4 regions of the Pseudomonas sp. H2_A10 genome follow, and region 4 is predicted to be linked to each of the others. Evidence: predicted binding sites of a transcription regulator. Region 4 holds the regulator's gene; each other region holds the start of a gene.
The links. Region 4 encodes FliA, which starts transcription of late flagellar genes. Its sites were predicted from a motif close to CTAAAGTTTNNNNNNNNNNNGCCGNTAA; they were not measured.

Region 1 (7,518 bases), 190 kb from region 4:
CGGGCAAGGGGGCGTTGTGGATTGAGGTGTTGCACACCCAGGCGAAGTAACCCTCAGCACCCTTCGGGAACGATGCAGGTGGTGAGCGGGCTTGCCCCGCTCACCACAACGCCGCTCAGCCCAAACGAAACCGCGCCGTGTTGTCACTCAACGCCTGGCTGCCCTTGCTCAAGGTGTCGGCCGCGCGGTTGACTGCGCGGGCGCCGTCCAATAAGCGCCCTGCGGCCTGATCGACTTGCTGGATATTGCCGCTCACTTCGTCCGCCGTCGCCGCTTGTTCTTCCACGGCCGTGGCGATTTGCGCCAGGGTGTCGGTGACGTTCTGCACCGCGCCGGCAATCTCGCCCAAGCGCGCGCCCAGGCCGGTGACGGACTCGGCATCGGTGAGTGCTTGCTCGCACGCGGCGCCCATCAAGGTGACCGCCTGGCTGACGGTCGCGCGCAGGCTGTCGACGGTGCCGGCGATCTGCGCCGTGGAAGCCTGGGTGCGTTGCGACAGGCTGCGCACTTCATCGGCCACCACCGCAAACCCCCTGCCCTGCTCACCGGCACGCGCCGCCTCGATGGCCGCGTTGAGCGCCAGCAGGTTGGTCTGTTCGGCAATGCCGCGAATGGTGTCGACCACCGATTGAATCTGCTGCCCCTGCTGGCTCACCTGCTGCAACGCATCGGCGGTGTCGGTAAGGCGTTGGTTGAGCTGCTGGATGCTCGCGGTGGTGCGCTGGCTGTCACGGCTGCTGTCTTCGGCAATGCGCCGGGTCTGCTGGGCGCTGCCCGAGGCTTGCTCGCAGCTTCTGGCGACGCCCATGGAGGTGGCGGCCAACTGCGTGGCGGCAGCGGCAATCTGGCTGATCTGGTGTTGCTGGTCTTCGACTTCAGTGAGGGTGCTGCCCGATTGCGAATTGAGGGTGAGCACCGCTGAGCCCAGTTGCTGGGTTTCGTGATTGACCCCCAGCAGGCTGGTGCGCAGCTGCATCACCGCCACGTTCAGTGCCGTGCTGATAGCCGCCAGTTCGTCACGCCCTTCCACCGCCACTTCCACGCACAGGTTACCGTCGCGCAGGGACTCGGCCAGGGTGGTGATGCCACTGGCGCTGCGGCGGATGGAAGCTTGCAGGCACACGAACAGGTACAGCGCCGCCAGGGCCAGCAGGCCGAACGTCAGCGCCAGGGGAATGAAGCGTTGGTTGGCGTGGCTGTGGTAGTAGCTCAAGCGCGCATCCAGCGAGGTGAGCGACTGCACACGCAGCGCGCCAAGCGAGGCGAGCGTGGTGTCAACACTGCGCTCAAAGCTGGTGGTGTCAAGCTTGATACTGCCGCCGAACACGCCGTCATCGAGCACTTTGAGTTCGTTATCCAACAGCTGCAGGCTGTTGTCGTACTGCGCGGTCCAGGGTTGCATGCCGTCGAATTGCTTGGCTTTGAGCGCAGTCGCAGCCTTGTCCAACTGGTCGCGCGCGTCGCCGATGCGGCTGCGCAGGTCGCGCATCTGCAAACGGCTTTGCAGGGTGAATTGCCCGGACGCGATGGACGATTGACCGACACTGGCCATGCGACCGATGCGCTCGATCAGGTCCGGCGTCTGCTGCGTGCCCATCTGCATCAGCATGTAGGTTTCCAGCCAGGGGTCGAGGATCAGGCCGGCGTCCAGGGTGATCTGCTCACGCAGGGTTTGCATCGCGCTCAGGGCCGAGGTGAAACGGTCGTAGCCGTCCGGCCACCAGCCCACGGTGCGCAGGGACGCGGAGTCCATGCCCTTGACCGTGGCCTGCAACGCGTCGAAGCGCGCCAGGATATCGGCCCCGGCGTTCTGGGTTTTGAGGGTATCGCCCAAGGTTTGCAGGCTTTGCTGGATCAGTGGGAAATTCGCATCGACCTTGTCCATCGCCGCCTTCGCCGCCGGCGTCGGGGCGTGCAGGATGTCTGCTGCTTTCCAGCGCGCGGCCAGGTTGCGCTGGGCGGTCAATTGGCCGTCCAGTGTGTCCAGGGCCAACAGTTGGCGGACGCCGGACTGTTCGTTGGAAATCACGCTTAATTTTTCACGATAGTCCTGCCCGATCATCCACAGGCTACCGGCCAGGGGCAGCATGAACAGGAAAAACAGAATCTGGAATTTACGTGCGAAACCGAGACGTCCGAGCAGGCGGATACCGGGTGATAACAAGCTGTGCATGTCCGACCACTCCCAAAAACAACCCACGCGAATAAACGGCAGGCCAAGCCTTGAAATGACTAACGGCAAAATGCCATGTCATTGATTAGCTTGGCACTAGCAAGATACGAGCCGCCGGCACGCAGCCCCGAAACAGCGCGCTCGGTGTGCTTATGGTGCCGGTGGCGCGCACGAAAATGGGGCAAAAGCACTCAGTGTCGGCCAGGGTGTTGTAACCGGCGGAGACGACTACCTGAGATGCGCTCCAAAACATCTTCAATTACAGGCATCCTATCGGCCGCGAACCGAACAAACTTGAAGGGCTGAATGCGTCTGACGGCAATCAAGCTCACCTCGGAAAAGGAAATCCTCTTGAATAAGAAACAACGCGACGATATCAGCAGATTCCTCAGCTACGTACTGCGCCATGCCCCGGAGTCATTGAGTATTGCACTGGACAGCGACGGCTGGACCGATATTGACGAACTGATCACAAAAGCCAACCGCCACGGGCATAACGTTGACCGCCAGGCCTTGCTCGATGTCGTTGAGACCAACGATAAAAAGCGCTTCACACTCTCCGACGATGGCTACCGCATCCGCGCCGCCCAAGGCCATAGCACTGAACACGTGCAGGTGCAGCACATCGAAAAGGAACCGCCGGCCGTGCTCTACCACGGTACCGCCAGCCGCTTCATGGCCTCCATCGACATTCAAGGACTGATTCCGGGCAGCCGGCACCATGTGCACCTGACAGAGAACCCTGAGACCGCGATGGCCGTCGGCAAGCGCTATGGGCAACCGGTGCTGCTCAGCATTGATACGCACGCGATGAGAAAGGCAGGCATGCGGTTCTTCCAGGCGGACAACGGCATATGGCTGGTGGACGCAGTACCGGCGCCCTATTTGACTTGCATGTACTGAGTAAAATTATTGATGTGATCGTCCAGATTGTCTTCAAGCATCATCCGGTACTGCTCACAGAAATACTTCAGCATCGCCTCGCGCTCCTCGGCCATGTGCGCGCCGGATTTAAAATTACGCGCACACGCCCAGGCATTGAACCGGGTGGTGCCGAACATCATTGAGGCGCTGACCTGACCGAGGTCTTCGAAGGTTTTGAGCTGCTCGTTCGACAGTTCGATATGTGCGTCTGCGCGGTCGTAGAAGGCTTGGTCGGTGGTGTCGGCCATGGCAGGTGTCCTGGGTGAGCGAATGAGGCGGTTATTGGAGCATATCCGGCGCCATGGATGCGGATCCGGCGACAACAGCGATCAACCCAGCAATTGAATCATCCACTGAATCTGCCGGGCTATCTCTTGGCGCTTAGCCTCGGGCAGCGTCTGCCGTGCCTGTTCGAAGCCGGCCAGGGTCTTGTGCTTGAGGCGCAGCGCGCGTTGCCACTTGACCAGGAAGACCGGCGTACGCGCCTGCATGTGCAGCGGGCCGAAGTACAATTCTTCAGCGCTGTACACCACCGGCTCCGAGCGCTCGGCGACGATGATTTCGTAGTAGAAGCGGTTTTCGTGCAGCAACTCTTCACTGACGATGCGGTAGCCGTTGTGCATCAACCACACGCGCAGCGGTTGCTCGCCGCCGTTGGGTTGCAGGACCAGCCGCTCATGACCGCTCAAATGGGCCTTGCCGGCTTCGAGGATGTCGCGGATCGTTTCGCCGCCCATGCCGCACAGGCTGACGGCGGTGATACGGTCGTCGGGTTCGATGGCCGACAAACCATCGGCCAAGCGCACGCGGATGCGCTGCTCCAGGCCGTTGTCACACACGGTACGCTTGGCCGCTTGAAAAGGCGTGGCGGCCACCTCCCCCGCCACGGCCGCCTCGATCACGCCACGGCGCAACAATGCCACCGGCAGGTAGGCGTGGTCCGAGCCGATATCGGCCAGGCGTGCGCCGTGCGGTATATGCGCCGCCACGCGCTCCAGGCGCTGGGACAATGTCTGTTCGTTCAACCTTGAGTCCTTGTCATTCGCCGGAAAACCGATCCCGGCTGTTGGTCAGGTGCAGCACCATGGCGGCCCGCGCCGCGTCCGGGTCCTGGCGTTTGATCGCATTAAAAATCGCCTCATGCTCAAGGTTCGCCAATTGCCCGAGCTTGGCAAAATCGGCGCCGCCGCGCTCGGCGCCCTTGACCTGAGTGCGGGGAATCATCGCATTGCCCAGGTGCGACATGATTTCGCTGAAGAACGTATTGCCGGTGGCCTCGGCGATCAGTTGGTGAAAGCGCTTGTCCTCTTCCACACAGCTGTCGTGGTTGGCCAGGCAGGCCTGGTAGTCATCCAGCGCCTGGCGCATATCGGCCAGTTGCACCTCGCTTCTGCGCAGCGCGGCCAGCGCTACCGCTTGTACTTCCAGGCCCAGGCGCAGTTCCAGCATGTTACGCACGCTGGCCACCGTATCCACATGCAGGCGCAAGCCCTGCTGGGCGTTTTGCTCCAGCACGAAGGTGCCGATGCCATGCCGCGTCTCCACCAGCCCCGAGGCCTGCAACTTGGAAAGCGCCTCGCGCACCACCGTACGGCTGACGCCGTGCTCACGCACGATGGTGGATTCGGACGGCAGTTTTTCACCGGGTTTCAATTGCCCGAGCTGGATGCGCTGGGTCAGGGCATCGACCACGCCTTGGGCCAGGTTGTTAGAGCGTCTACGCAGGGGCGCTGGGCTTTCAATGGGCATTGCGGGAGGTCCACGAGGTTGGGCTGGGCGGAGCTTAACATCCTGCTGGAGGGACATTGCTGAGCGCGTGAGAAAACCATCATCTTGTATGACAACCAATCTGTAGCGTTTAACAACTGACGCTATCGAGCGGGCATTTTCAAACAGAGGAATTCAACGCAAGCGCTCACAAAACCCCAATAAATACGGACTAATAACTAAATCAAGCAGCCCCCTGGTCACCTTATAAACACAAAAACACCCCGCCATGGATTGCGAACCCCAGAAATGCACTTGTATGATGTCTATCAACAACACATACAAACCCGCATAAAAATAATCAGGGGGAGTTTTCCATTGTGACTCGTTCAAGCCATGCATCCGTTGCACCCACCCGCGATCCCGTCCTCGCGCGCGCCGTGAGCAAAGTGAAGCGCCATGTGCTTCCACTGTTCGTGATCATGTTCATCCTCAACTACATCGACCGGGTCAATATCGGCTTCGTGCGCACGCACATGGAGCATGACCTGGGCATCGGCGCCGCGGCCTATGGCTTTGGCGCCGGGTTGTTCTTCATTGGCTACGCCCTGTTCGAAGTACCGTCCAACATGCTGCTGCAAAAGGTCGGCGCGCGCATCTGGCTGACCCGCATCATGTTCACCTGGGGCATCGTCGCGACGATGATGGCGTTCATCCAGAACGAAACCCACTTCTACATCCTGCGTTTTCTGCTGGGCGTGGCCGAGGCCGGTTTTTTCCCTGGGGTGATCTACTACTTCACGCGCTGGTTGCCGGGCGTGGAGCGCGGTAAAGCCATCGCGATTTTTCTCAGCGGCTCGGCGGTGGCGTCGTTGATCTCGGGCCCTCTGTCGGGGGTGCTGTTGCAGATCGAAGGCTTTGGTTTTCATGGCTGGCAATGGATGTTCGCCATCGAAGGCCTGGCCTCGGTGGTGATCGGGTTCTTTGTGTGGTTCTGGCTCGACTCCAAGCCCCACGATGCCAAATGGATGAGCCGTGAAGAGCAGGACGCACTGGTCGGCGCCATCGACGCCGAACAACGCCAGCGTGAAGCGCTGACCAGCGTCAAACCCACCCTCGGCAAGCTGCTCAAAGACCGTCAGATCCTGCTGTTTTGCGCGTTGTACTTCTGCATCCAACTGACGATTTACGCGGCGACATTCTGGCTGCCGAGCATCATCAAAAAGATGGGCGACTTGAGTGACGTGCAGGTGGGCTTCTTCAACTCGATCCCCTGGCTGATCTCGATCATCGCCATGTACGCCTTCGCGTCGCTGTCGGGCAAGTTCAAGTTCCAGCAGGCCTGGGTCGCGGCGGCACTGTTGATTGCCGCGGCAGGCATGTTCATGTCTACCACCGGTGGGCCGATTTTCGCCTTCGTGGCGATCTGCTTTGCGGCCATCGGTTTCAAGTCGGCGTCATCGCTGTTCTGGCCGATCCCCCAGGGTTACCTGGATGTGCGCATCGCGGCGGCGGTGATCGCGCTGATCAACTCCATCGGCAACCTCGGCGGCTTCGTTGCGCCGACCACCTTCGGCTTCCTGGAACAGACCACCGGTTCGATCCAGGGCGGCCTCTACGGCCTGGCCGGCACCTCGGTGCTGGCGGCGATCCTGGTGTTCTTCGCCAAGACCGCGCCCTCTGCCGTATTGACCCCGACAAGCGTGGCGCCCAACAGCGCCGCCGTCAGCAAACCTCTTTGAACCTTTCAGGACACTTGCCATGAATACTCCAGTCGTCACGCACTTGCAGGTTATCCCCGTCGCCGGCCACGACAGCATGCTGCTTAACCTCAGCGGCGCCCACGGGCCTTTTTTCACACGCAATATCGTCATCCTCAAGGACAGCTGCGGCAACACCGGCGTGGGTGAAGTGCCCGGTGGCGAACGCATCCGCGAAACCCTGGAAGACGCACGCAGCCTGGTGATCGGCCAACCGATCGGCCAGTACCAGCGCGTGCTGAATCAAATGCGCAGCACCTTTGCCTCGCGGGACTCGGCCGGGCGCGGCCTGCAAACCTTTGACCTGCGCATCACCATCCACGCGGTCACCGCCATGGAGGCCGCGCTGCTCGACCTGCTGGGGCAGTTCCTCGACGTGCCGGTGGCCGCCCTGCTCGGCGAAGGCCAGCAGCGCGATGCGGTGAAAATGCTCGGTTACCTGTTCTACGTCGGCGACCGCAACGCCACCGACCTGGCTTACCGTAACGAAGCGGACGCTGACGACGATTGGTTGCGCCTGCGCCATGAAACCGCGCTCACCCCCGAAGCGGTTGTGCGCCTGGCCGAAGCCGCCAAAGCCCGGTACGGCTTCAACGACTTCAAGCTCAAGGGCGGCGTATTGAGCGGCGACGCGGAAATCGAAGCGGTCACCGCCCTGGCCGAGCGTTTCCCCGATGCACGCATCACCCTCGACCCGAACGGCGCCTGGTCTCTGAAAGAAGCCATCCGCCTGTGCCGCGACCAGCACCACGTGCTCGCCTACGCCGAAGACCCATGCGGTGCCGAAAACGGTTACTCGGGCCGCGAAGTGATGGCTGAGTTCCGTCGCGCCACGGGCCTCAAGACCGCCACCAACATGATCGCCACCGACTGGCGCGAAATGGGCCATGCGATCCAGCTGCAATCGGTGGACATTCCGCTGGCCGACCCGCACTTCTGGACCTTGCAAGGCTC
Region 2 (7,518 bases), 2.3 Mb from region 4:
AATGCAGCCGGCCAGGCGCGACAGCAGATGGTGCGGCAGCAAGTACTGGCTGAGGATAAACAACTGCTTTTTCATAACTGTCCTTAAACCTTAATCTCAACGGGGGTGTCGGGGTGGTTGCCCCATTCGCCCCAGGAACCGGCATAACCTTTGACTCGCGGATAACCGAGCGCCTTGGCCACCAGGTAGGTGAAGCCAGAGCGGTGGTGAGTCTGGCAATGGGTGATGATTTCTTTGTCGGGGGTCAGCCCAAGCTCTTCGAGGACCTGCGGCATGTCGCGGCGGATGCGCAGGCAGCGCGCCTTATCCATGCCGGCGGTCCATTCGAAGTTCACGGCGCCGGGGATGTGCCCGCCTTTGGCCGCGAGCACCTTCTCGCCGGAATATTCCAGCGGGCCGCGTGCGTCCCAGATGCCCAGGTCGGCGGCGCCGAGGCGGCTTTGCAGGTATTCGCGGGTGGCGGTGGGGCCATCGTGCAGCGTGAGGCTGACCGGGCCGCCGCGCGCTGGCGGCACGTCGGTCGACACGGTGTACTCAGCGGCCAGCCAGGCCAGCAGGTCGCCGTCGAGGTAGTGGTATTTCGGGTGACCGATCACGTCGAGCATCCAGATGAAGCGTCCGGCCCAGCCGCCGCCTTCGTCGTCATAGACCACGTAGGTGGCATCCGGGGTGTGGCCCAGTTCACCGAAGAGTTTTTCCAGGTCGGCTTTGTGGGGCAGCAGGCCGGGTGCCGGCGGCTGGCCCAACTGGGTGCGCTTGGGGTCAACGAAATGCGCCCCCGGGATATGCCCTTCGGCGTAGCGGGCGGCACTGGTGAGGTCCACCAGAATCAGGTGTTCGGCATCAAGGCGACCGATCAGGTCGCTGGGTTCGATCACCAGCGGCAAGCCAGAGAAGTCAGGCATGTGAGGTCTCCTGGGCACAAATGTTGGCGATAAAGGAGGGCGATTGTAGCGCAAGCATCAGACGCTGCGGTTGGTAAAGCTGTGCAGGGCTTTCTCGATGCACTGCGCGGTTTTGCCGAAGGCTTGCACGGTGGTTTCCGAGAACGGCCCACCGCCCTGGTCGGCGATCATCACCATCACCACGCGACCGTTGCAGCTCATGGAACGCAACAACAGGTGCTCACCGTTGAACAGGCGACGCAGGATCGGCGGCAGCAAGGCCGAGAACTGCGCATGATTGTCCGGTGTGAGGCGCACTTGGGCGGATTTTTCCAGCAGGCGCTGCAGCAGTGTGCTGTTGACCACGTCCAGGCTCAGGTTGGCGGCGTCTTTAGGTAGGCCGTCGGCTTGGTGTACGCGCAGCGTGCTCAAGGCGCGATCGGCCATGAACAACAACACCCGTTGCATGCCACTGGCCACCAGGGCTTCTTTGGCGCACGTGGTCAAATGCATGGCGTTGGCAAAACGGCTCGGCTCCACCAGCAGTTCGGTGCAGCGGTTGCGCCATACCGCCAAGGCTTCGGCGGTGGGCGGCGGCGCGGGCAGCAGGCCGCGATGGATCTTCTGTACATGCCACGGCCAGATCAGCGAAAGCGCCGGGTGCCAGAGGTCGGGCATCAGCGTGGTGCGAGCGCTGGTGACGGCTTGTTGATGCGAGTGTTGCTGCACCTCAGCCAGCGGTTGTTGCAGATACAGAGCTGTAAGGTACTGCCAGCGCTGTGTGTGCGGGCAGGTCCAGGATTCTTGCGCGGACATCGCCAAACCGTTGGCCAGCAGCACGGTATTGGCCGGCTGGTTCAGCCAGCGGCGCAGGTTGGGCTCGGCGTCGAGCAACTGCTGATGGCGCAACGGGTCATCTTCACGGGCGATATGCAGCGCCTTGACCAGCAACCGTTGCTCGTTCTTCAGCAGGTTATAACCCTGGGACACCCAGATCGGCAGGTGCCAGGTTTCGGTCAGTGCCAGGCACAGGTCCAGCAGGCGTACGCCGAACAATTGCTGCTCGACCTTGCGTGCCGACTCGCCCTTGTGAATCACGCGCAGCTCCCACTCTTCGAGAAGCTTGGGGTGGGCAACGGCCATCGGCCACAGCGGCGACAGAAACAGCAGGCTGCCCCAGTGAATGTCTTGCCACAACCGTGCCAGGCGGCTGCCGAACAAACCGTTGGCTTGTTGCGATGCATGCTGGCTCACCAGCAACAATTGACGCAATGCAATGGGGATCTCTTGGGCCGGCACCGAGGGCAGGCGCGCCAGCAGTTCTTCGGCGCGCTTGAGGCCCAGGCGGTTGAGCGCCACTTCGAGATTTTCCGCCGGCTCCGTCAGGCTGCCATGGGTATGGCTGTTTGCCTCGCGCATCACGCTGAGTACAAGGGCTGGGCTGTTTTGCATCAGTTCGGCAATATCTCGCAACGAACTGCGGCTGTCGCGGATCGCCTTGCACACCCGGTCGTGGCTGGCCTGGGGAACAGGCAGCGGCACTTCGTCCAGGCACTTGATCCAAGCGGCGAGAGAGAGAGGTCTTACAGATGGGACTGTCGTTTTATTAGCCATGATTGGGGCGCGATCATCACATGCGGTCAACACGCCCGGAGCGGGCCGAACTGGCTTTTCGCCTTAACGGGCTATAGTCTGGCGCAGTTTTGCCGATAAGTAGAACAAGAGTTTTTCAGTTCCCCCAAATATGTCCATGAACCCGACGGCGCAAGTACTCATCTCCTATGGCTAAAATTATCGGCATCATCGTCGTCTTCGCGAGCGTGCTCGGCGGGTACGTCCTGTCCCACGGTAAAATTGCGGCACTGATCCAGCCTTTCGAGGTGATGATTATCGGTGGTGCGGCACTGGGCGCTTTCCTGCAGGCCAACCCCGGCTACATGACCATGCACGTGATCAAGAAGTCATTGGCCATGTTTGGTTCGCGCTTTACCCACACCTTCTACCTGGAAGTGCTGGGGCTGGTGTACGAGATCCTCAACAAGAGCCGCCGCGAAGGCATGATGGCCATCGAGGCTGACATCGAGGACGCCGCGGCCAGCCCGATTTTCGCCAAGTATCCGGCCGTGCTCAAAGACGAGCGCATGACCGCTTATATCTGTGATTACCTGCGCATCATGTCCTCCGGCAACATGGCTCCCCATGAGCTTGAAGGCTTGTTCGACATGGAATTGTTCAGCCTTAAAGAGGAGCTGGAGCATCCGTCCCACGCCGTGACCGGCGTCGCAGACGGCATGCCCGGTTTCGGTATCGTCGCGGCGGTACTCGGTATTGTGGTGACCATGGCCTCCCTGGGTGAGGGTGACCAGGCGGCCATCGGCATGCACGTCGGTGCGGCGTTGGTGGGGACCTTCTTCGGTATTCTCGCGGCCTACGGTTTCTTCGGCCCTCTGGCGACCTCCCTGGCCCATGATGCCAAAGAAGAAATCAACCTTTACGAATCGATCAAGGCCAGTCTGGTGGCGTCCGCTTCCGGCATGCCGCCGTCGCTGGCGGTGGAGTTCGGTCGCAAGGTCCTGTACCCGAAGCATCGCCCAAGCTTCGCCGAGCTGGAACAAGCGGTTCGCGGTCGCTAAGCCATGGAAAACAACCAGCCGATAATCATCAAGCGCGTCAAGCGCTTCGCTGCGGGGCACCATGGTGGCGCCTGGAAAATCGCCTTCGCCGACTTTGCGACGGCGATGATGGCGTTCTTCCTGGTGCTGTGGCTGATGTCGACGGCCACGCCCGAACAGAAAATCGCCATTGCCGGCTACTTCAAAGACCCGATTGGCTTTTCGGAAAGCGGCACGCCTTTCGTGATCGATCTGGGCGGCTCGCCGCAATTGGCGCCTGAGCGCACCATCAACCCCGAAGTCAAAACCGAGGCGCCCCAGGAAAAAATCCCGATCGAGCGCGATACCGTCGAGGCCATGGCCGAGCAGGTCGAGCAAGAGCGCCTTGAGTTGCTGTTGCAAGAGTTGCAGAACAAGGTCGAAGAAAACCCGCAGTTGCTGAAATTCAAGGATCAGATTTCGTTCGAAATCACTCCGGAAGGCTTGCGCATCCAGATCACCGACGCCGCCAACCGGCCGATGTTCGACTCCGGCAGCGCACGCTTGAAGCCGTATTTCGAAGACATCCTGCTGGCCATGGCCGACACCATCAAAACGGTGCCGAACAAGATCAGCATCAGCGGTCACACCGACGCCAAGCCGTATGCGGGCCAGGGTGACTTCGGCAATTGGGAGCTATCGGCCAACCGCGCCAACGCCGCACGTCGCGCGTTGGTAGCCGGCAGCTACCCGGACCCGCAGGTCGCGCGCGTGGTGGGTTTTGCATCCTCGCAGCTGTTTGATCACAAGGATCCGTTCAACCCGGCCAACCGGCGCATCGATATCGTCGTGCTGACCAAAAAGGCCCAGCGTGCGATTGAGGGTGATCAGCCCCCACCGCCACAACCGACCCCTGGTGCTGGCGCGCCCGGCGAAGTACCGGCCGACCCGAACGCCATCCCGCCAGGGCAAGAACCCTTGCCGGCGCATGAGCTGCGTCAGAAATTGAATCTGTTTGATGATGGTGGGGTGAAAGACCCTACGGTGCCTGGGACGGGATCCTAGGCTTCACATACAACAAGGCCGCGATAATCGCGGCCTTGTTGTTTCGGCGGTTTAGTAACTGCTCTCCGGCAAGCTCGCAATAATCGACCGATAACTGTTCATTCGCTGCTGCTGCACGCGGCCGTCTTCCAGGGCCTTGAGCAACGCACAACCCGGCTCGCGGTCGTGTTTGCAGTCGCGGAAGCGACAGGTGCCAATCAGGTCGTTGAACTCGATGAAGCCCGCTTCCACATCGCTGCGGCTCACGTGGCCGAGGCCGAATTCACGAATGCCCGGGGAGTCGATCAGTTCGCCGCCGCCGGGGAAGTGGAACAACCGCGCGGTGGTGGTGGTGTGCGTACCTTGGCCGGACAGTTCCGACAGCGGGCCTACACGGGTGTCGACCTCGGGCAGCAAGCTGTTGACCAGCGACGACTTACCCACGCCGGACTGGCCGACAAACACGCTGATGCGTCCGTCCAACTGCTGTTGCAGTTGTTCCATGCCATTGCCGTGATGGGCCGACACTTCCAGCACCGGGTAGCCCAAGGTGCGGTAGACCGCCAGCAGCGCATTCAGCGCAGGGGCGTTCTGTTCGTCGATCAGGTCGAACTTGTTCAGCAACAGCAACGGGCGGATGCCGGCATGTTCGGCGGCTACCAGGTAGCGGTCGATCAGGTTGGCATGAGGCTCGGGCAAGGGGGCGAATACGATCACGATCATGTCGACGTTGGCCGCCACCGGCTTGAGCTGGCCGCGGCTGTCGGGCCGGCGCAGTTCGGTGGTGCGTGGCAACTGGGCGACGATCACGCCGATGCCCTGGTTGCCGGCGCGCCATACCACTTTGTCGCCGGTCACCAGCGCCGGCAGGTTGGCGCGCAGGTGGCAACGGGAGACTGAGCCCGCGAGTTCGCCTTCCAGCGCCTCGACTTCGACCTGCACACCGAAGTGCGCGATTACCAGGCCCGTTTGCTCGGGGCCCAGGTCGCCGCCTTCAAGCGCTTCTACGGCGGAGGATTCACGTTTGGCGGCGCGCGCGGCGCGTTCACCTTGAATCTTTTCGATGCGCCAGTTTTGGCGGCGGTTGAGCTGGCGTTTGGCCATTGGTGTTCCGTGTCGATAATGCAAAGGTTTGGGTAAAACGGTCGCGAGTCTAGCACGGCCCCGCCTGCTAAACTGCGCAGCTACGCCAAGGTGCCAAGAGAATCAAGCCATGCAAAACCCACAGAACCTGATTTGGATCGATCTGGAAATGACCGGTCTGAACCCCGACACCGACGTCATCATCGAGATGGCCACCATTGTCACCGACAGCAACCTCAACACCTTGGCCGAAGGTCCGGTGATCGCCATCCACCACAGCGACGCCGTGCTGGCCACCATGGACGAGTGGAACACCCGCACCCACGGCAACTCCGGCCTGACTCAGCGTGTGCGCGACAGCCGCGTCAGCATGGCCGAAGCCGAAGCCCAGACCATCGCCTTCCTGGAAAAATGGGTGCCCAAGGGCAAATCGCCGATCTGTGGCAACAGCATCTGCCAGGACCGTCGCTTCCTTTATACGCACATGAAAGGGCTCGAAAGCTACTTCCACTACCGCAACCTGGATGTCTCGACGCTCAAAGAGCTGGCCGCACGCTGGGCGCCGGAGGTCAAAGACAGCTTCCATAAAGGCAGTACTCACCTGGCGCTGGATGATATTCGCGAGTCGATCGCCGAGCTGCAGCATTACCGCAAGCATTTCATCAAGGCCTGAAGCTGTAGCGACTGAGCTGACGCCATCGTAGGCAAGCCCACACATTTTGATTTGTGAACACATTTCAAATGTGGGGGCTTGCTCCCGATGGCCGGCGACGCGGTTTATCGCCAAGCGCCCCCTTTTGGTGCCCTCGGCAAATGATTAGACTGCCGGCCTCTCTGCCAGGATCACCATCATGCTGCTGATGCTCTACCTCATTGCCATCACCGCCGAAGCCATGACCGGCGCCCTCTCTGCGGGGCGCCGTGGCATGGACTGGTTCGGCGTGGTGCTGATCGCCTGTGTGACGGCGTTGGGGGGCGGTTCGGTGCGCGACGTGTTACTGGGGCACTACCCGCTGACGTGGGTCAAGCACCCCGAATACCTGGTGCTGACCTCGGTTGCGGCGCTGGTGACGATCTTTGCCGCGCCGCTGATGCGCCACCTGCGCTCGCTGTTTCTCGCGCTGGACGCCGTCGGCCTGGTGGCCTTCACCCTGATCGGCTGCATGACTGCCCTGGAAATGGGCCACGGCATGCTGGTGGCGTCGGTCAGCGGCGTGATTACCGGGGTATTCGGCGGCATCCTGAGGGATATCTTCTGTAACGACATCCCGTTGATCTTCCGTCGTGAGCTGTATGCCAGCGTGTCGTTCCTTGCCGCCTGGTTCTATTTGCTGTGTCTTTATCTGGAGTTGCCCAGCGAGCAAGCGATTCTGCTGACGTTGTTCAGCGGCTTTCTATTGCGACTGCTGGCGATCCGCTTTCATTGGGAAATGCCCAAGTTCGTCTACAACGATGATGTGCACTAACGCGTAGCGTGTCTGTTCAGCGCCCATTCCACGTGTTCGCGCACCAACTCCGATGGATAGTCCCTGCGCGCCTTCAAGGCTTCCAGCACCGGAATACTCGAAGGCGCATTGCCCAGGTCCACCGCCAGGTTACGCAGCCAACGCTCGTAACCGGCGCGGCGCAGGGGGGAGCCTTCGGTGCTGCTGAGAAATTTATCCTCATCCCACATAAACAACTCGGCCAGTTCAGCGTTATCCAGGTTATGCCGTGGTTTGAAATCGCTTTCGGTGGTGGGGCGAGCGAAACGATTCCACGGACAAACGATCTGACAGTCATCGCAGCCGAATACCCGATTGCCGATCAGCGGGCGCAGGTCTTCAGGGATCGCGCTCTTGAGTTCGATGGTCAGGTATGAAATGCAGCGCCGGGCGTCCAGCACGTAGGGGCCGATAAAGGCATCGGTCGGGCAG
Region 3 (7,518 bases), 1.9 Mb from region 4:
AAGAAATCAACCGAGATTCCCTTAGTAGTGGCGAGCGAACGGGGACTAGCCCTTAAGTGGCTTTGAGATTAGCGGAACGCTCTGGAAAGTGCGGCCATAGTGGGTGATAGCCCTGTACGCGAAAATCTCTTAGTCATGAAATCGAGTAGGACGGAGCACGAGAAACTTTGTCTGAATATGGGGGGACCATCCTCCAAGGCTAAATACTACTGACTGACCGATAGTGAACTAGTACCGTGAGGGAAAGGCGAAAAGAACCCCGGAGAGGGGAGTGAAATAGATCCTGAAACCGTATGCGTACAAGCAGTGGGAGCCCACTTTGTTGGGTGACTGCGTACCTTTTGTATAATGGGTCAGCGACTTATTTTCAGTGGCGAGCTTAACCGAATAGGGGAGGCGTAGCGAAAGCGAGTCTTAATAGGGCGTCTAGTCGCTGGGAATAGACCCGAAACCGGGCGATCTATCCATGGGCAGGTTGAAGGTTGGGTAACACTAACTGGAGGACCGAACCGACTACCGTTGAAAAGTTAGCGGATGACCTGTGGATCGGAGTGAAAGGCTAATCAAGCTCGGAGATAGCTGGTTCTCCTCGAAAGCTATTTAGGTAGCGCCTCATGTATCACTGTAGGGGGTAGAGCACTGTTTCGGCTAGGGGGTCATCCCGACTTACCAAACCGATGCAAACTCCGAATACCTACAAGTGCCGAGCATGGGAGACACACGGCGGGTGCTAACGTCCGTCGTGAAAAGGGAAACAACCCAGACCGTCAGCTAAGGTCCCAAAGTTATGGTTAAGTGGGAAACGATGTGGGAAGGCTTAGACAGCTAGGAGGTTGGCTTAGAAGCAGCCACCCTTTAAAGAAAGCGTAATAGCTCACTAGTCGAGTCGGCCTGCGCGGAAGATGTAACGGGGCTCAAACCATACACCGAAGCTACGGGTATCACGTAAGTGATGCGGTAGAGGAGCGTTCTGTAAGCCTGTGAAGGTGAGTTGAGAAGCTTGCTGGAGGTATCAGAAGTGCGAATGCTGACATGAGTAACGACAATGGGTGTGAAAAACACCCACGCCGAAAGACCAAGGTTTCCTGCGCAACGTTAATCGACGCAGGGTTAGTCGGTCCCTAAGGCGAGGCTGAAAAGCGTAGTCGATGGAAAACAGGTTAATATTCCTGTACTTCTGGTTATTGCGATGGAGGGACGGAGAAGGCTAGGCCAGCTTGGCGTTGGTTGTCCAAGTTTAAGGTGGTAGGCTGGAATCTTAGGTAAATCCGGGATTCTAAGGCCGAGAGCTGATGACGAGCTAACTTTCAGTTAGCGAAGTGGTTGATGCCATGCTTCCAAGAAAAGCTTCTAAGCTTCAGGTAACCAGGAACCGTACCCCAAACCGACACAGGTGGTTGGGTAGAGAATACCAAGGCGCTTGAGAGAACTCGGGTGAAGGAACTAGGCAAAATGGCACCGTAACTTCGGGAGAAGGTGCGCCGGTGAGGGTGAAGGACTTGCTCCGTAAGCTCATGCCGGTCGAAGATACCAGGCCGCTGCGACTGTTTATTAAAAACACAGCACTCTGCAAACACGAAAGTGGACGTATAGGGTGTGACGCCTGCCCGGTGCCGGAAGGTTAATTGATGGGGTTAGCTAACGCGAAGCTCTTGATCGAAGCCCCGGTAAACGGCGGCCGTAACTATAACGGTCCTAAGGTAGCGAAATTCCTTGTCGGGTAAGTTCCGACCTGCACGAATGGCGTAACGATGGCGGCGCTGTCTCCACCCGAGACTCAGTGAAATTGAAATCGCTGTGAAGATGCAGTGTATCCGCGGCTAGACGGAAAGACCCCGTGAACCTTTACTATAGCTTTGCACTGGACTTTGAATTTGCTTGTGTAGGATAGGTGGGAGGCTTTGAAGCGTGGACGCCAGTCTGCGTGGAGCCAACCTTGAAATACCACCCTGGCAACTTTGAGGTTCTAACTCAGGTCCGTTATCCGGATCGAGGACAGTGTATGGTGGGTAGTTTGACTGGGGCGGTCTCCTCCTAAAGAGTAACGGAGGAGTACGAAGGTGCGCTCAGACCGGTCGGAAATCGGTCGTAGAGTATAAAGGCAAAAGCGCGCTTGACTGCGAGACAGACACGTCGAGCAGGTACGAAAGTAGGTCTTAGTGATCCGGTGGTTCTGTATGGAAGGGCCATCGCTCAACGGATAAAAGGTACTCCGGGGATAACAGGCTGATACCGCCCAAGAGTTCATATCGACGGCGGTGTTTGGCACCTCGATGTCGGCTCATCACATCCTGGGGCTGAAGCCGGTCCCAAGGGTATGGCTGTTCGCCATTTAAAGTGGTACGCGAGCTGGGTTTAGAACGTCGTGAGACAGTTCGGTCCCTATCTGCCGTGGACGTTTGAGATTTGAGAGGGGCTGCTCCTAGTACGAGAGGACCGGAGTGGACGAACCTCTGGTGTTCCGGTTGTCACGCCAGTGGCATTGCCGGGTAGCTATGTTCGGAATAGATAACCGCTGAAAGCATCTAAGCGGGAAACTAGCCTCAAGATGAGATCTCACTGGAACCTTGAGTTCCCTGAAGGGCCGTCGAAGACTACGACGTTGATAGGTTGGGTGTGTAAGCGCTGTGAGGCGTTGAGCTAACCAATACTAATTGCCCGTGAGGCTTGACCATATAACACCCAAGCAATTTGACTACTCGAAAGAGCATCAGATTGCGGTGTGTGAAGACGAAACGAACCGAAAGTTTGTAACTCACAAAACACCGACTGCTGTCACATACCCAATTTGCTGAAGCGAGGCCATCTGGTCACGAGTCAGTACCCGAATTTCTTGACGACCATAGAGCATTGGAACCACCTGATCCCATCCCGAACTCAGTAGTGAAACGATGCATCGCCGATGGTAGTGTGGGGTTTCCCCATGTGAGAGTAGGTCATCGTCAAGATTAAATTCCAAAACCCCTGTTTGCTAACGCAGACAGGGGTTTTGTTTATGTAGAAGTCCATGAATTTCATCGGCACGTTGATACTGCGACGGGCCGGTACACAGAATTTCTTGACGACCATAGAGCATTGGAACCACCTGATCCCATCCCGAACTCAGTAGTGAAACGATGCATCGCCGATGGTAGTGTGGGGTTTCCCCATGTGAGAGTAGGTCATCGTCAAGATTAAATTCCGAAACCCCTGTCTGCTAACGCAGACAGGGGTTTTGTCGTTTAGAGGGATGCAATCCCGCCACGTTGTCCTCAAGTGAAAAACACACAACAGCGCTAACGCCTACCGCCTATCTCTTTCCTGGGTTAAAAATCAGATTTCTCCCATAAGTCCCTAAGTTTTGCTCCGACTTGGCCGAAAGCTTGATGAGCCATGCGTGCACCGAAATGGAGCGGGTGAACACTCCGCTTACCGTTTTATGGAATTTCCACTCGGCACGCTTATCCCCCTTTGGCAAAAGAAGTCGATGAAATGAATCTTAAGTTCAGTCATAAAATCTTGTTGGCCGCGTCAGGCGTAGTGGTTTTAGCCTTCGCGTTGTTCACCCTTTACAACGACTACCTGCAGCGCAGCACCATCAAGCAGAACCTGGAATCGTCCATCGAACAATCCGGGGAGCTCACCGCCAGCAGTGTGCAGAACTGGCTCAGTGGTCGAATACTGGTACTCGAAAGCCTGACGCAAAACGTAGCTCACCAAGGCAGTGCAGCGGACTTGCCTGGGCTAGTCGACCAACCAGCGTTCACCTCGAACTTCCAGTTCACCTATGTGGGTCAAACCAATGGTGTGTTTACCCAGCGCCCGGATGCAAAAATGCCCGACGGCTACGACCCCCGTCAGCGCCCCTGGTACAAACAAGCCGTGGCGGCTGATAAACCTATGCTCACGCCGCCTTATATGGCTGCAGTAGGCGGGCAGATCGTCACCATCGCCATGCCGGTGAAAAAGAACGGCGAGCTGCTGGGTGTAGTGGGCGGAGACCTCAGCTTGCAAACCCTGGTGAAAATCATCAACTCGGTGGATTTCGGCGGCATCGGGCATGCGTTCCTGGTCAGCGGCGACGGCCAAGTCATCGTCAGCCCGGACGAGGACCAAGTGATGAAAAACCTCAAGGACATCTATCCCGGCACCCGCTTACGTATCGAGAAGGTCAATCAGGAGGTTGTGCTCAAGGGCCAGGATCGTATTTTGTCCTTCACTCCGATCAGCGGCTTGCCAGGGGCAGATTGGTATATCGGTCTGTCGATCGATAAAGACAAAGCCTACGCACCGTTGGGTAAATTCCGCACGTCGGCATTGATCGCTATGCTCATCGCCGTGGTCGCGATTGCTGTGCTCTTGAGCCTGCTGATTCAGGTCTTGTTGCGGCCCTTGACCACTATGGGGGTTGCGATGCAAGACATCGCTCAAGGTGAAGGTGATCTGACCCGCCGCCTCGCTGTTACCAGCAAAGATGAGTTTGGCGAAGTCGGCAGTGCGTTTAACCGGTTTGTGGAACGTATCCACGCTTCGATTTCCGAAGTGTCTTCGGCAACACGCCAGGTGCACGACCTGTCCCAGCGAGTGATGGCATCCTCCAACGCGTCAATCATCGGTTCCGATGAGCAAAGTGCGCGTACCAACAGTGTGGCCGCAGCAATCAACGAACTGGGTGCCGCCACTCAGGAAATCGCGCGCAACGCGGCTGATGCGTCACAGCACGCCAGCGGTGCCAGCGAGCAAGCCGACGACGGTCGCAAAGTGGTGGAGCAAACCATCCTGGCGATGTCTGAACTGTCGCAAAAAATCAGTTTGTCCTGCACTCAGATCGAAACACTGAACGCCAGCACCGATAATATCGGCCACATCCTTGATGTGATCAAAGGCATCTCCCAGCAAACCAACTTGTTGGCACTGAATGCCGCGATTGAAGCTGCGCGTGCCGGCGAGGCGGGACGTGGGTTTGCGGTGGTGGCCGATGAAGTGCGCAACTTGGCTCACCGTACTCAGGAATCGGCTGAAGAGATTCATAAAATGATCACTTCGCTGCAAGTGGGTTCGCGCGAGGCGGTGACCACCATGAACGCCAGCCAAACGTCCAGTGAGCAAAGCGTCGGGGTGGCCAACCAGGCCGGCGAACGCCTGGTCAGCGTCACGCAGCGGATCGTTGAGATCGACGGTATGAACCAATCCGTCGCAGCGGCCACCGAGGAGCAGACGGCCGTGGTGGAAACCCTCAATGTGGATATCAACCAGATCAACCTGCTTAACCAGCAGGGCGTGGCCAACCTCAACGAAACCTTGAAGGATTGCGATGCGCTGTCGCAACAGGCTAATCGGCTGAAGCAACTGGTCGACAGCTTCAAAATCTGAGCCGTTGAGCGTGTGAGTAGGAGCGTGCAGTGTTCGCTCCTACTGCGGGCCCAACAAGCGGCTGACGTTGTCCAGTGCGCTTTCAGCGAAAGCCTGTACAAATTGTTCAAATCCCACCTGTGCAGCGTCCTCCGGTTCGGCAATGAGGGTCCACGTTACCCTGGAGCACTGTGTCTCCAGTGCGTCCACGTTGATTGCTGCCCACAATCTAGCCACGCCCAGAGTGTTGTAGAGGGTGGTCCAAGTCATATACATGGCGTGCTCATCCCGGCTATTGAGCTGTTCCACCACCTGGTTGCCATCTCGGAAAAACTTCGTGCGTAAAGCACCCACACCGGTACCGGTCATTTCGATGTGTGACAGAGCGGGGATGAATACATCAAAACCTGAAAACGTCCCCACCATGTTCCACACACGCCTGGCCTGGCAGTCGATCACCCGCGAGGCCACTATCGGCCGTCCCGTTGGATTGCGGATTAACGTATCCGGTTGCAGCCGTTTCATAATGTTGTCCTGACGCAATTCATAGAAAACCGATGGCCTTGAGGTAATTGCAACCTCTGCTCAATAGCGCGGGGGTTTTATCGGGATACTGCTCACCCATTTGCTCAACGCCACGCTGTGCGTTCTCGTGAAGGATCATCCCGGTATCGCCGATGTCTTCATCCAAGCGATCAAGATAAAAACCGAGTACGCCAAACAGCGCGTTGTCCTGGTCCACCGTCTGTAGCGCCTTCTGCCATTGCGTGATGCTTACCCGCTCAAACATATGACCGGCTCGGCTGAACGCATCCAGATAATTCTCCCAGCTCAACGGCTGCGGGTTATGCAGGTTGAACACACTTCTATCGGCTTGAAAACGACTGCCGTGGAACGCAATGAAGCGCGCCAGAAAGTCCACTGGCATCAGGTCGAAATTCAAATCCAGCCGCGGAAGCAGGCCTAGTTGCAGCGAGCCCTTGAGCATCAGCATCAGGCGATTTTTTTGCGGCCGGCAAACCCCATTGCGGCTGTTGAAGCTGATGTTTCCGAGGCGATGGATATTGACCCAGGCCCCGTTTTCAACCGCGCGCCCCAGCAGTCGCTCCGCCACCCATTTGGAGAGGTTGTAGCCATTCTTGATATACAGCGGCAATGTGGCCGCCGCAGGGGCTTCAAGGATACGTCCCACCGTGTCGATACTGCTGGAGGCGGACAGCGTCGAGACAAAATTGAATACTTTCTTGCAGCGCGTCTCGCATAGACGCAAGCATTCGAATACGGGCTCGACGTTGTTCCTGGCTAGCGAGGCGTAGTCCATGACGTGGTTGACCTGCGCCGCGTTATGCACCAGCACACCGAAGCCTTCGACGAGAGAGTCATAGACGTCGCGGGCCAAACCCAGTCGAGGCTGGCTGATGTCGGCGGCGAATACCTGTACTCGGCTCAGGTCCATATGGTCCAAGCGGTAATCGCGCAGCGCCTGGGTAAACCTCATCATCGCGCACTGCCCCGGTCGTTCACGCACCAAGCACGCCACCTCAATGGCGCCACCGGCCAACAGGGCTTCGACGATGTGTATACCGACGAAACTGTTGGCGCCTGTGACTATAACTTTGCGCGGATCGCCCCAGGCACCCTCGGGCAACGAGTTGATCATCCACGGCCGTTGGGCATCCCGGATCGCCTGGCCGGAAGAGGCGTCGGGGCGCTCCCCGTCTTGCATCAGCGCTGCCAGCGTACGAACCGTCGGGACTTCAATGAACTGGCTCAGCGCAAAACCACGGCCAAATTGCTCGCGAACACGCAACAACAACATCGACAGCAAAATCGAATGGCCGCCGAGGTCGAAGAAGCTGTCATCAATACCCACGTTTTCGGCGGGCAACCCCAACAGCTCGCCCCACAGGCCGCTCAGCTGTGCTTGCAGCGCGGTGCGCGCAAGGCAGGGGGTCGCCTGCAAAATGGGCTGTGGTGGTAGCGCCAACAGCGCCCTGCGATCAACCTTGCCGTGGTGAGTGTGCGGTATGTCTGGCAGTTCAACCCAGAAGCCAGGTTGCATGTAGTCCGGTAGCCACTGCTGTGCATGCGTGCGCAACGCGGCGACCGTAGCACCTGGTTCGGGCTGGGCGAAAAAGGCGTGGATCCTGCGGTCAGGGTCGATCACCACCGCCAGCCCGCGATACA
Region 4 (7,518 bases):
ATCAACCCCGGCCAGGTGTTCGGCAGCCTCAACGGCATTACCGCCAAAGATCCGGCTTTTGGCCTGGAGGCGGTATGGATCGAAATCAGCCAGCGCAGCCAGGCGCAGTCCCTGGGCTATACCGTGGTGGACGCCAGCACCGTGGTCGCCACCCACCTCAACCAGATTTTGTACAAGCACTCCCACGAGTTGATCGGTCACGAAGAAGTCCAGCAATTGATGGGTTTGCTGGGCAAGGCCTCGCCAAAACTCGCCGAAGAGCTGGTGCCGGGCGTGCTGTCGCTGTCGCAACTGCTCAAAGTGCTGCAGGCGCTGCTGGCCGAACAGGTGCCGGTGCGCGACATTCGCAGCATTGCCGAGGCCATCGCCAACAATGCCGCCAAGAGTCAAGATACCGCCGCGCTGGTGGCGGCGGTGCGTGTCGGATTGTCGCGTGCAATCGTGCAAAGCATTGTAGGGCTTGACTCTGAGCTGCCTGTGATCACCTTGGAACCAAGGTTGGAACAAATATTGCTCAATAGTATTCAGAAGGCAGGACAAGGCCAGGAAGAGGGCGTTCTGTTGGAGCCAAGCATGGCTGAAAAACTGCAGCGTTCGTTGATCGACGCCGCGCAGCGCCAGGAAATGCAGGGCCAACCGGTGATTCTGCTGGTGGCAGGCCCGGTCCGGGCAATGTTGTCGCGGTTCGGGCGCCTGGCAGTACCGAATTTGCACGTTTTGGCTTATCAGGAAATTCCTGACAACAAGCAAGTGACTATCGTCGCGACAGTAGGGCCCAACGGCTGAGGGTAGTGGGTTATGCAAGTGAAGCGTTTTTTCGCCGCCGATATGCGTCAGGCCATGAAACTGGTCCGTGATGAGCTGGGCGCCGACGCCGCGATTATCGGTAACCGTCGTATTGCCGGCGGTGTCGAGCTGACGGCTGCCCTGGATTACACCCCCCAGGCCCTGGCGCCGCGCGTGCCGAACATGGAGCTTGAAGACGAGCTGCGCAAGACTGCCTCGCGCATCGTCTCGGCCCAGGCCGAACTGAGCATGCGCGGCGACAGCGATGCCACCACCAATCGCCAGTTGTTCGCCGGCCTGCCGCTGACGGCTGCCGAGCCGTTGGTCGAGCCCACTTTCATCGAACCGCCGCGTCCTGCCGCGCCCGCCCCGGCCGCCGCAGTCGACCAGCGCGCGTTCGACTCGATGCGCTTTGAACTCAATGGCCTGCGCGAGTTGCTCGAAGTGCAGCTCGGCTCGCTGGCCTGGACCCAACTGCAAGGCAGCAAACCGCAACAGGCCAACTTGTGGCGTCGCCTGCAACGCATCGGCCTGTCCGGCCCGTTGTCCCGCGACCTGTTGGCGCTGACCCACGAAATCGAAGAGCCTCGCCAGGCCTGGCGCATGTTGCTGGCCCACTTGGCGCGGATGATCACCACGCCACAGATCGAACCCTTGGAAGAGGGCGGAGTGATCGCCATGGTCGGCCCGGCCGGCATGGGCAAGACCACCACGCTGGCCAAGCTTGCCGCCCGTTATGTGCTTAAGTACGGCGCCCAGAATATCGCGCTGGTGAGCATGGACAGCTACCGTATCGGCGCCCAGGAACAGCTCAAGACCCTGGGCCGCATCCTCAATGTGCCGGTTACCCATGTCGACCCCGGTCAATCCCTGGCCAATGCCCTCGACCCGCTGCTGCGCAAGCGCGTGGTGCTGATCGACACCGCCGGCCTGCAAGCCAGCGACCCGGCGTTGCGTATGCAGCTCGAAAGCCTGGCCGGGCGTGGCATCAAGTCAAAAAATTACCTGGTGCTTGCAACCACCAGCCAGAAACAGGTTCTTACCGCTGCGTATCACAGCTACAAACGCTGCGGGCTGGCCGGTTGCATCCTGACTAAACTGGATGAAACCGCCAGCCTGGGTGAAGTGCTGAGCCTGGCTATCAGCCACGAACTGCCGGTGGCTTACCTGACCGATGGGCCGCGGATCCCGGATGATCTGCATCTGCCGCGCCGTCATCAGTTGGTCAGCCGCGCCGTCAGCGTACAAATGCAAGACGAGCCTAGCGAGGAAGCGATGGCCGACATGTTCGCCGATCTCTATCACAACCCGGCAAAACGGGTCGGTTGAGTCAGATGAACACCGTGAAAAGTATCTACATCGATGGTCTGCAAGCGATTCACGCGGCCAAGCCATGTAGCCTGCGTCTAAGCAAGACAAGGTAAAGAAATAAAATGGGCAGCATGCATCCCGTACAGGTGATCGCGGTGACCGGCGGCAAAGGTGGCGTCGGAAAAACTAACGTGTCAGTGAATTTGTCCCTGGCCCTGGCAGAACTTGGCCGTCGCGTCATGCTGCTGGATGCTGACCTGGGACTGGCGAACGTCGACGTTCTGCTGGGGTTGACGCCCAAACACACGCTTGCCGATGTGATCGAGGGGCGCTGTGAGCTGCGCGATGTGCTGCTTCAAGGCCCTGGCGGGATCCGCATCGTGCCGGCCGCCTCCGGCACCCAGAGCATGGTGCACCTGAGCCCGGCGCAGCATGCCGGCCTTATCCAGGCATTCAGCGATATCGGCGACAACCTCGACGTGCTGGTGATCGACACCGCCGCCGGGATCGGCGAATCCGTGGTCAGCTTCGTGCGCGCGGCGCAGGAAGTGTTGCTGGTGGTCTGCGATGAACCCACCTCGATCACCGACGCCTACGCCCTGATCAAATTACTTAACCGTGACTACGGCATGAACCGCTTCCGCGTACTGGCCAACATGGCCCAGAGCCCGCAGGAAGGGCGCAACCTGTTCGCCAAGTTGACCAAGGTCACGGATCGCTTCCTCGATGTCGCCTTACAATACGTCGGTGCAGTTCCCTACGACGAGTGTGTGCGCAAGGCTGTGCAAAAGCAGCGTGCGGTCTACGAAGCGTTCCCTCGTTCCAAATGCGCATTGGCGTTCAAGGCTATTGCCCAAAAGGTCGATACTTGGCCGTTGCCCGCCAACCCACGGGGGCATCTGGAGTTTTTCGTCGAGCGATTGGTACATCAGACGAGCGCAGGACCCGTGCTATGACAGCGAACGGCTATAACGCCTACAAGAAGTCCGCCCGTGACAGTCAGGGCGAGTTGATCGAGCGTTATGCGCCGCTGGTCAAGCGCATCGCCTATCACCTGCTGGCACGCCTGCCCGCCAGCGTCCAGGTAGAAGACCTGATCCAGGTCGGCATGATTGGCCTGCTCGAAGTGTCAACCAAATACGATGCCACCAAAGGCGCGAGTTTCGAGACGTATGCGGGTATCCGTATCCGGGGCGCCATGCTCGATGAAGTGCGCAAGGGTGATTGGGCGCCTCGTTCGGTACACCGCAATACGCGCATGGTCAGTGACGCAATTCGCGCAATTGAAGCAAAAACCGGTCGCGACGCTAAAGATCACGAAGTTGCGGCCGAACTCCAATTGAGTCTCGACGATTATTACGGGATTTTGAACGACACCTTGGGCAGCCGCCTGTTCAGTTTCGACGACCTGTTGCAGGACGGTGAACACGAAGGGCTGCACGAGGACGGCGCGAGTACTCATATGGAGCCGGCGCGAGACCTGGAAGATGAACGCTTTCAGGGTGCGTTGGCGGACGCGATTGCCAATTTGCCTGAGCGTGAGCGACTGGTATTGGCGCTGTACTACGACGAAGAGCTGAACCTCAAGGAAATCGGTGAGGTCCTGGGGGTCAGCGAATCGCGAGTCAGCCAGTTACACAGCCAGTGCGCCGCTCGCTTGCGGGGGCGTTTGGGAGAGTGGCGAGCGCGCTGACAGGCAGTGTGGGGACACTGCAAAGCGATACCGCGAAGGTGATGGATCTTCGCGGGTTCGGCCCGTGGTGCCCCCGGCAGTCCTTTTTGTGTAATGCCTGTTGATTGAAATGACGCGTCCAGGTGCTGGGCGCGTTTAAGACTGCTTGGAGGTCGAATTGGACAAGAACATGAAAATCCTCATCGTTGATGACTTCTCAACGATGCGGCGGATCATAAAAAACCTGTTGCGTGACCTTGGGTTCACAAACACGGTCGAGGCGGATGATGGCCTTACGGCGATTCCGATCCTCAACAGCGGGAGCATCGACTTTCTGGTAACCGACTGGAACATGCCGGGCATGACCGGTATCGACTTGCTGCGTCATGTGCGGGCCGACGAAAAGCTGCGCAGCCTTCCCGTGCTGATGGTCACCGCCGAAGCCAAGCGTGAGCAGATCATCGAAGCTGCCCAGGCGGGTGTTAACGGTTACGTGGTCAAGCCATTCACTGCACTGACTCTGAAAGAGAAGATCGAAAAAATCTTCGAACGCATCCACGGCTGATGCCATCGCGGGGGAGCTATGGAGCATAACGAAACGTCACAGGGAGACTTTGAGTCGACCCTGAAAAAACATGCTCACCAGTTGGTCGACAGCCTTGAAAAAGGCCAGTTCGGCGACGCGGTGCAGTTGATCCATGAGCTCAACCAGACCCGTGACCGCGGCCTGTATCAGGAAGTGGGCAAGCTCACACGCGAGCTGCACAGTGCGATTGTCAATTTCCAGATTGACCCGCACATGCCCCAGGCCGAAGAAATCTCACAGATCACCGATGCCACCGAACGCCTGTCCTATGTGGTCAGGCTGACTGAGGCGGCGGCCAACCGCACCATGGACCTGGTGGAGAACGCCACGCCCCTGGTCAACGGCATGGCCACTGAAGCCCAGGCCCTGAGCGCCGATTGGGGCCGCTTCATGCGCCGGGAAGTCGGGGCTGAGGAGTTTCGTGAGCTGGCACGTCGGGTTGAAGGCTTCTTGTCGCGCAGCGAGCAGGAAAACCGCACGGTTTCCAGCAACCTCAACGATATTTTGCTGGCCCAGGATTACCAGGACCTCACCGGTCAGGTGATCAAGCGTGTGACCCAGTTGGTCACCGAAGTGGAAAGCAACTTGCTCAAATTGGTGCTTATGGCAGGCCAGGTTGACCGTTTTGCCGGCATTGAACATGACCGCGAAGCGATCCTCTCGGAAAAAGATCCACAAAAACATCTCGCCAAGGGTGAAGGTCCGCAGATTCATGCCGATAAACGTGAAGACGTTGTGTCAGGTCAGGATGACGTAGATGACCTGTTATCCAGTTTAGGCTTCTAAGGAGCACCCACATGAGCTTCGGCGCCGATGAAGAGATCCTTCAGGATTTCCTTGTAGAGGCCGGCGAAATTTTAGAGCAACTGTCCGAGCAACTGGTCGAGCTGGAAAGCCGCCCGGATGATGCGAACCTGCTCAATGCAATTTTTCGCGGTTTTCACACTGTAAAAGGGGGCGCCGGCTTCCTCCAGCTCCATGAGCTGGTGGAGTGCTGCCACATCGCCGAGAACGTGTTCGACATCCTGCGCAAGGGTGAGCGTCACGTTGATTCGGAGTTGATGGACGTGATTCTCGAAGCACTGGATGCGGTCAACGGCATGTTCAGCCAAGTGCGTGAACGTGCCCCGATCACGGCGGCCACGCCGGAACTGTTGGCGGCCCTGGCGCGCTATGCAGAGCCTGCGGACACTTGCGCGCCGGTGGTTGAAGCGGCGCCGGAGCCTGTGGCGGAGCCTGAAGCGGATGTCACGGACACTGAGTTCGAACAACTGCTCAACTCCCTCAGTGCCGTCAAGGCCGAAGCCGAAGCACCGGCCGCCGAAGCCCCGGCAGCGGCGCCGACCAGCGAAGACATTACCGACGCAGAATTCGAATCGCTGCTCGACCAGCTGCATGGCAAAGGCCAGTTCGCCGCTGATGCGGTGGCGCCTGCCGCTGCCGCTCCTGCACCTGCCGCAGCGGGCGGGCCGGTCAGCACCGACATCACCGACGACGAATTCGAAGCGTTGCTCGACCAACTGCACGGCAAAGGCACCTTTGCGGCCGATGCCTTGCCGGCAGTCGCCGCCACCGCCGCTGCGCCTGCCGCCCCTGCGCAGCCTGCCGCTGATGGCCTGATCACGGATAACGAATTCGAAGCCCTGCTTGACGATTTGCACGGCAAGGGCAAGTTCAGCGAGGTTGCACCTGCCGCCGCTACGGCAGCACCGGTTGCCGCCAAAGCGGCTGCACCCGCCAAAGCTGCCGCTCCAGCCGCTCCAGCCGCCAAACCGGCACCTGCCCCAGCGGCGGCGCCGGCTGCGGCCCCAGCGCGTGCCGCCGCCGCGGCGCCGCCTGCGGACAAACCCGCCAGTGAAGCCGAAACCACCGTGCGCGTGGACACCGCGCGGCTGGACGACATCATGAACATGGTCGGCGAGCTGGTGCTGGTACGTAACCGCCTGGTGCGCCTGGGCCTGAGCAGTGGCGATGAAGCCATGCAAAAGGCCGTGTCGAACCTCGACGTGGTGACCGCCGACCTGCAAACCGCCGTGATGAAAACGCGGATGCAGCCGATCAAGAAAGTCTTCGGCCGCTTCCCGCGCCTGGTGCGTGACTTGGCGCGCCAACTGAAGAAAGAGATCAACCTGGAACTGGTGGGTGAAGAAACCGACCTCGACAAAAACCTTGTCGAGGCCCTGGCCGACCCGCTGGTCCACTTGGTGCGCAACGCGGTCGACCACGGCGTCGAAACCCCGGAAGAACGCGAAGCCTCGGGCAAGTCCCGTGGCGGCAAAGTCATCCTGGCGGCGGAGCAGGAAGGCGACCACATCCTGCTGTCGATCACCGATGACGGCAAGGGCATGGACCCGACCATCCTGCGCAATATCGCGGTCAAGCGTGGCGTGATGGACAAGGACGCCGCCGACCGCCTGACCGACACCGAGTGCTACAACCTGATCTTCGCCCCTGGCTTCTCGACCAAGACCGAGATTTCCGATGTGTCGGGCCGTGGCGTCGGCATGGACGTGGTGAAGACCAAGATCAGCCAGCTCAATGGCTCGATCAATATCTACTCGACCAAGGGCCAGGGCTCGAAGATCGTGATCAAGGTGCCGTTGACCCTGGCGATCATGCCGACCCTGATGGTGATGCTGGGCAACCAGGCGTTCGCCTTCCCGCTGGTCAACGTCAACGAGATCTTCCACCTCGACCTGTCGCGCACCAACGTGGTGGACGGCCAGGAAGTGGTGATCGTGCGCGACAAGGCGCTGCCCCTGTTCTACCTCAAGCGCTGGCTGGTTGCATCGGCCGCCCATGAAGAGCAGCACGAAGGTCATGTGGTGATTCTCTCCGTGGGTACCCAGCGTATCGGCTTTGTCGTCGATCAACTGGTGGGCCAGGAAGAAGTGGTCATCAAGCCTTTGGGCAAAATGCTGCAGGGAACCCCGGGCATGTCGGGTGCGACCATCACCGGTGACGGTCGGATCGCGCTGATTCTCGATGTTCCGAGCATGCTCAAGCGTTACGCCGCTCGGCGTATTTGATTCTGGTGGGGCAGGGCGGTCTCGCCCGCCCCACCTAACGGAGTGTTTATGGCAGTCAAGGTCCTGGTGGTGGACGATTCGGGTTTCTTCCGCCGCCGCGTCTCGGAAATTCTTTCCGCCGATCCAAGCATCCA

Region 1: the regulator FliA is predicted to act here: its motif matches at 2,444-2,471, upstream of AB4O23_RS13195 (methyl-accepting chemotaxis protein).
Region 2: the regulator FliA is predicted to act here: its motif matches at 2,570-2,597, upstream of motA (flagellar motor stator protein MotA).
Region 3: the regulator FliA is predicted to act here: its motif matches at 3,334-3,361, upstream of AB4O23_RS03495 (methyl-accepting chemotaxis protein).

Annotation. Positions count from the first base shown of each region.
Region 1 covers NZ_CP162821.1:2,838,216-2,845,733, reverse strand. The annotation lists gene AB4O23_RS13200 (lactonase family protein) at 1-50, shown strand, start outside; gene AB4O23_RS13195 (methyl-accepting chemotaxis protein) at 116-2,173, opposite strand; gene AB4O23_RS13190 (RNA 2'-phosphotransferase) at 2,525-3,076, shown strand; gene AB4O23_RS13185 (DUF3144 domain-containing protein) at 3,055-3,345, opposite strand; gene AB4O23_RS13180 (tRNA (adenine(22)-N(1))-methyltransferase) at 3,427-4,122, opposite strand; gene AB4O23_RS13175 (FadR/GntR family transcriptional regulator) at 4,136-4,846, opposite strand; gene AB4O23_RS13170 (MFS transporter) at 5,185-6,546, shown strand; gene gudD (glucarate dehydratase) at 6,566-7,518, shown strand, end outside.
Region 2 covers NZ_CP162821.1:314,617-322,134, reverse strand. The annotation lists gene asd (archaetidylserine decarboxylase) at 1-75, opposite strand, end outside; gene AB4O23_RS01530 (rhodanese-like domain-containing protein) at 84-905, opposite strand; gene AB4O23_RS01525 (HDOD domain-containing protein) at 963-2,498, opposite strand; gene motA (flagellar motor stator protein MotA) at 2,666-3,517, shown strand; gene motB (flagellar motor protein MotB) at 3,521-4,540, shown strand; gene rsgA (small ribosomal subunit biogenesis GTPase RsgA) at 4,592-5,623, opposite strand; gene orn (oligoribonuclease) at 5,733-6,275, shown strand; gene AB4O23_RS01500 (trimeric intracellular cation channel family protein) at 6,451-7,068, shown strand; gene queG (tRNA epoxyqueuosine(34) reductase QueG) at 7,065-7,518, opposite strand, start outside.
Region 3 covers NZ_CP162821.1:782,713-790,230, reverse strand. The annotation lists rRNA gene AB4O23_RS03510 (23S ribosomal RNA) at 1-2,675, shown strand, start outside; rRNA gene rrf (5S ribosomal RNA) at 2,833-2,948, shown strand; rRNA gene rrf (5S ribosomal RNA) at 3,058-3,173, shown strand; gene AB4O23_RS03495 (methyl-accepting chemotaxis protein) at 3,472-5,352, shown strand; gene AB4O23_RS03490 (SRPBCC family protein) at 5,392-5,856, opposite strand; gene AB4O23_RS03485 (amino acid adenylation domain-containing protein) at 5,876-7,518, opposite strand, start outside.
Region 4 covers NZ_CP162821.1:2,650,091-2,657,608, forward strand. The annotation lists gene flhA (flagellar biosynthesis protein FlhA) at 1-786, shown strand, start outside; gene flhF (flagellar biosynthesis protein FlhF) at 799-2,115, shown strand; gene fleN (flagellar synthesis regulator FleN) at 2,220-3,053, shown strand; gene fliA (RNA polymerase sigma factor FliA) at 3,050-3,790, shown strand; gene AB4O23_RS12410 (chemotaxis response regulator CheY) at 3,960-4,334, shown strand; gene AB4O23_RS12415 (protein phosphatase CheZ) at 4,353-5,141, shown strand; gene AB4O23_RS12420 (chemotaxis protein CheA) at 5,153-7,384, shown strand; gene AB4O23_RS12425 (protein-glutamate methylesterase/protein-glutamine glutaminase) at 7,433-7,518, shown strand, end outside.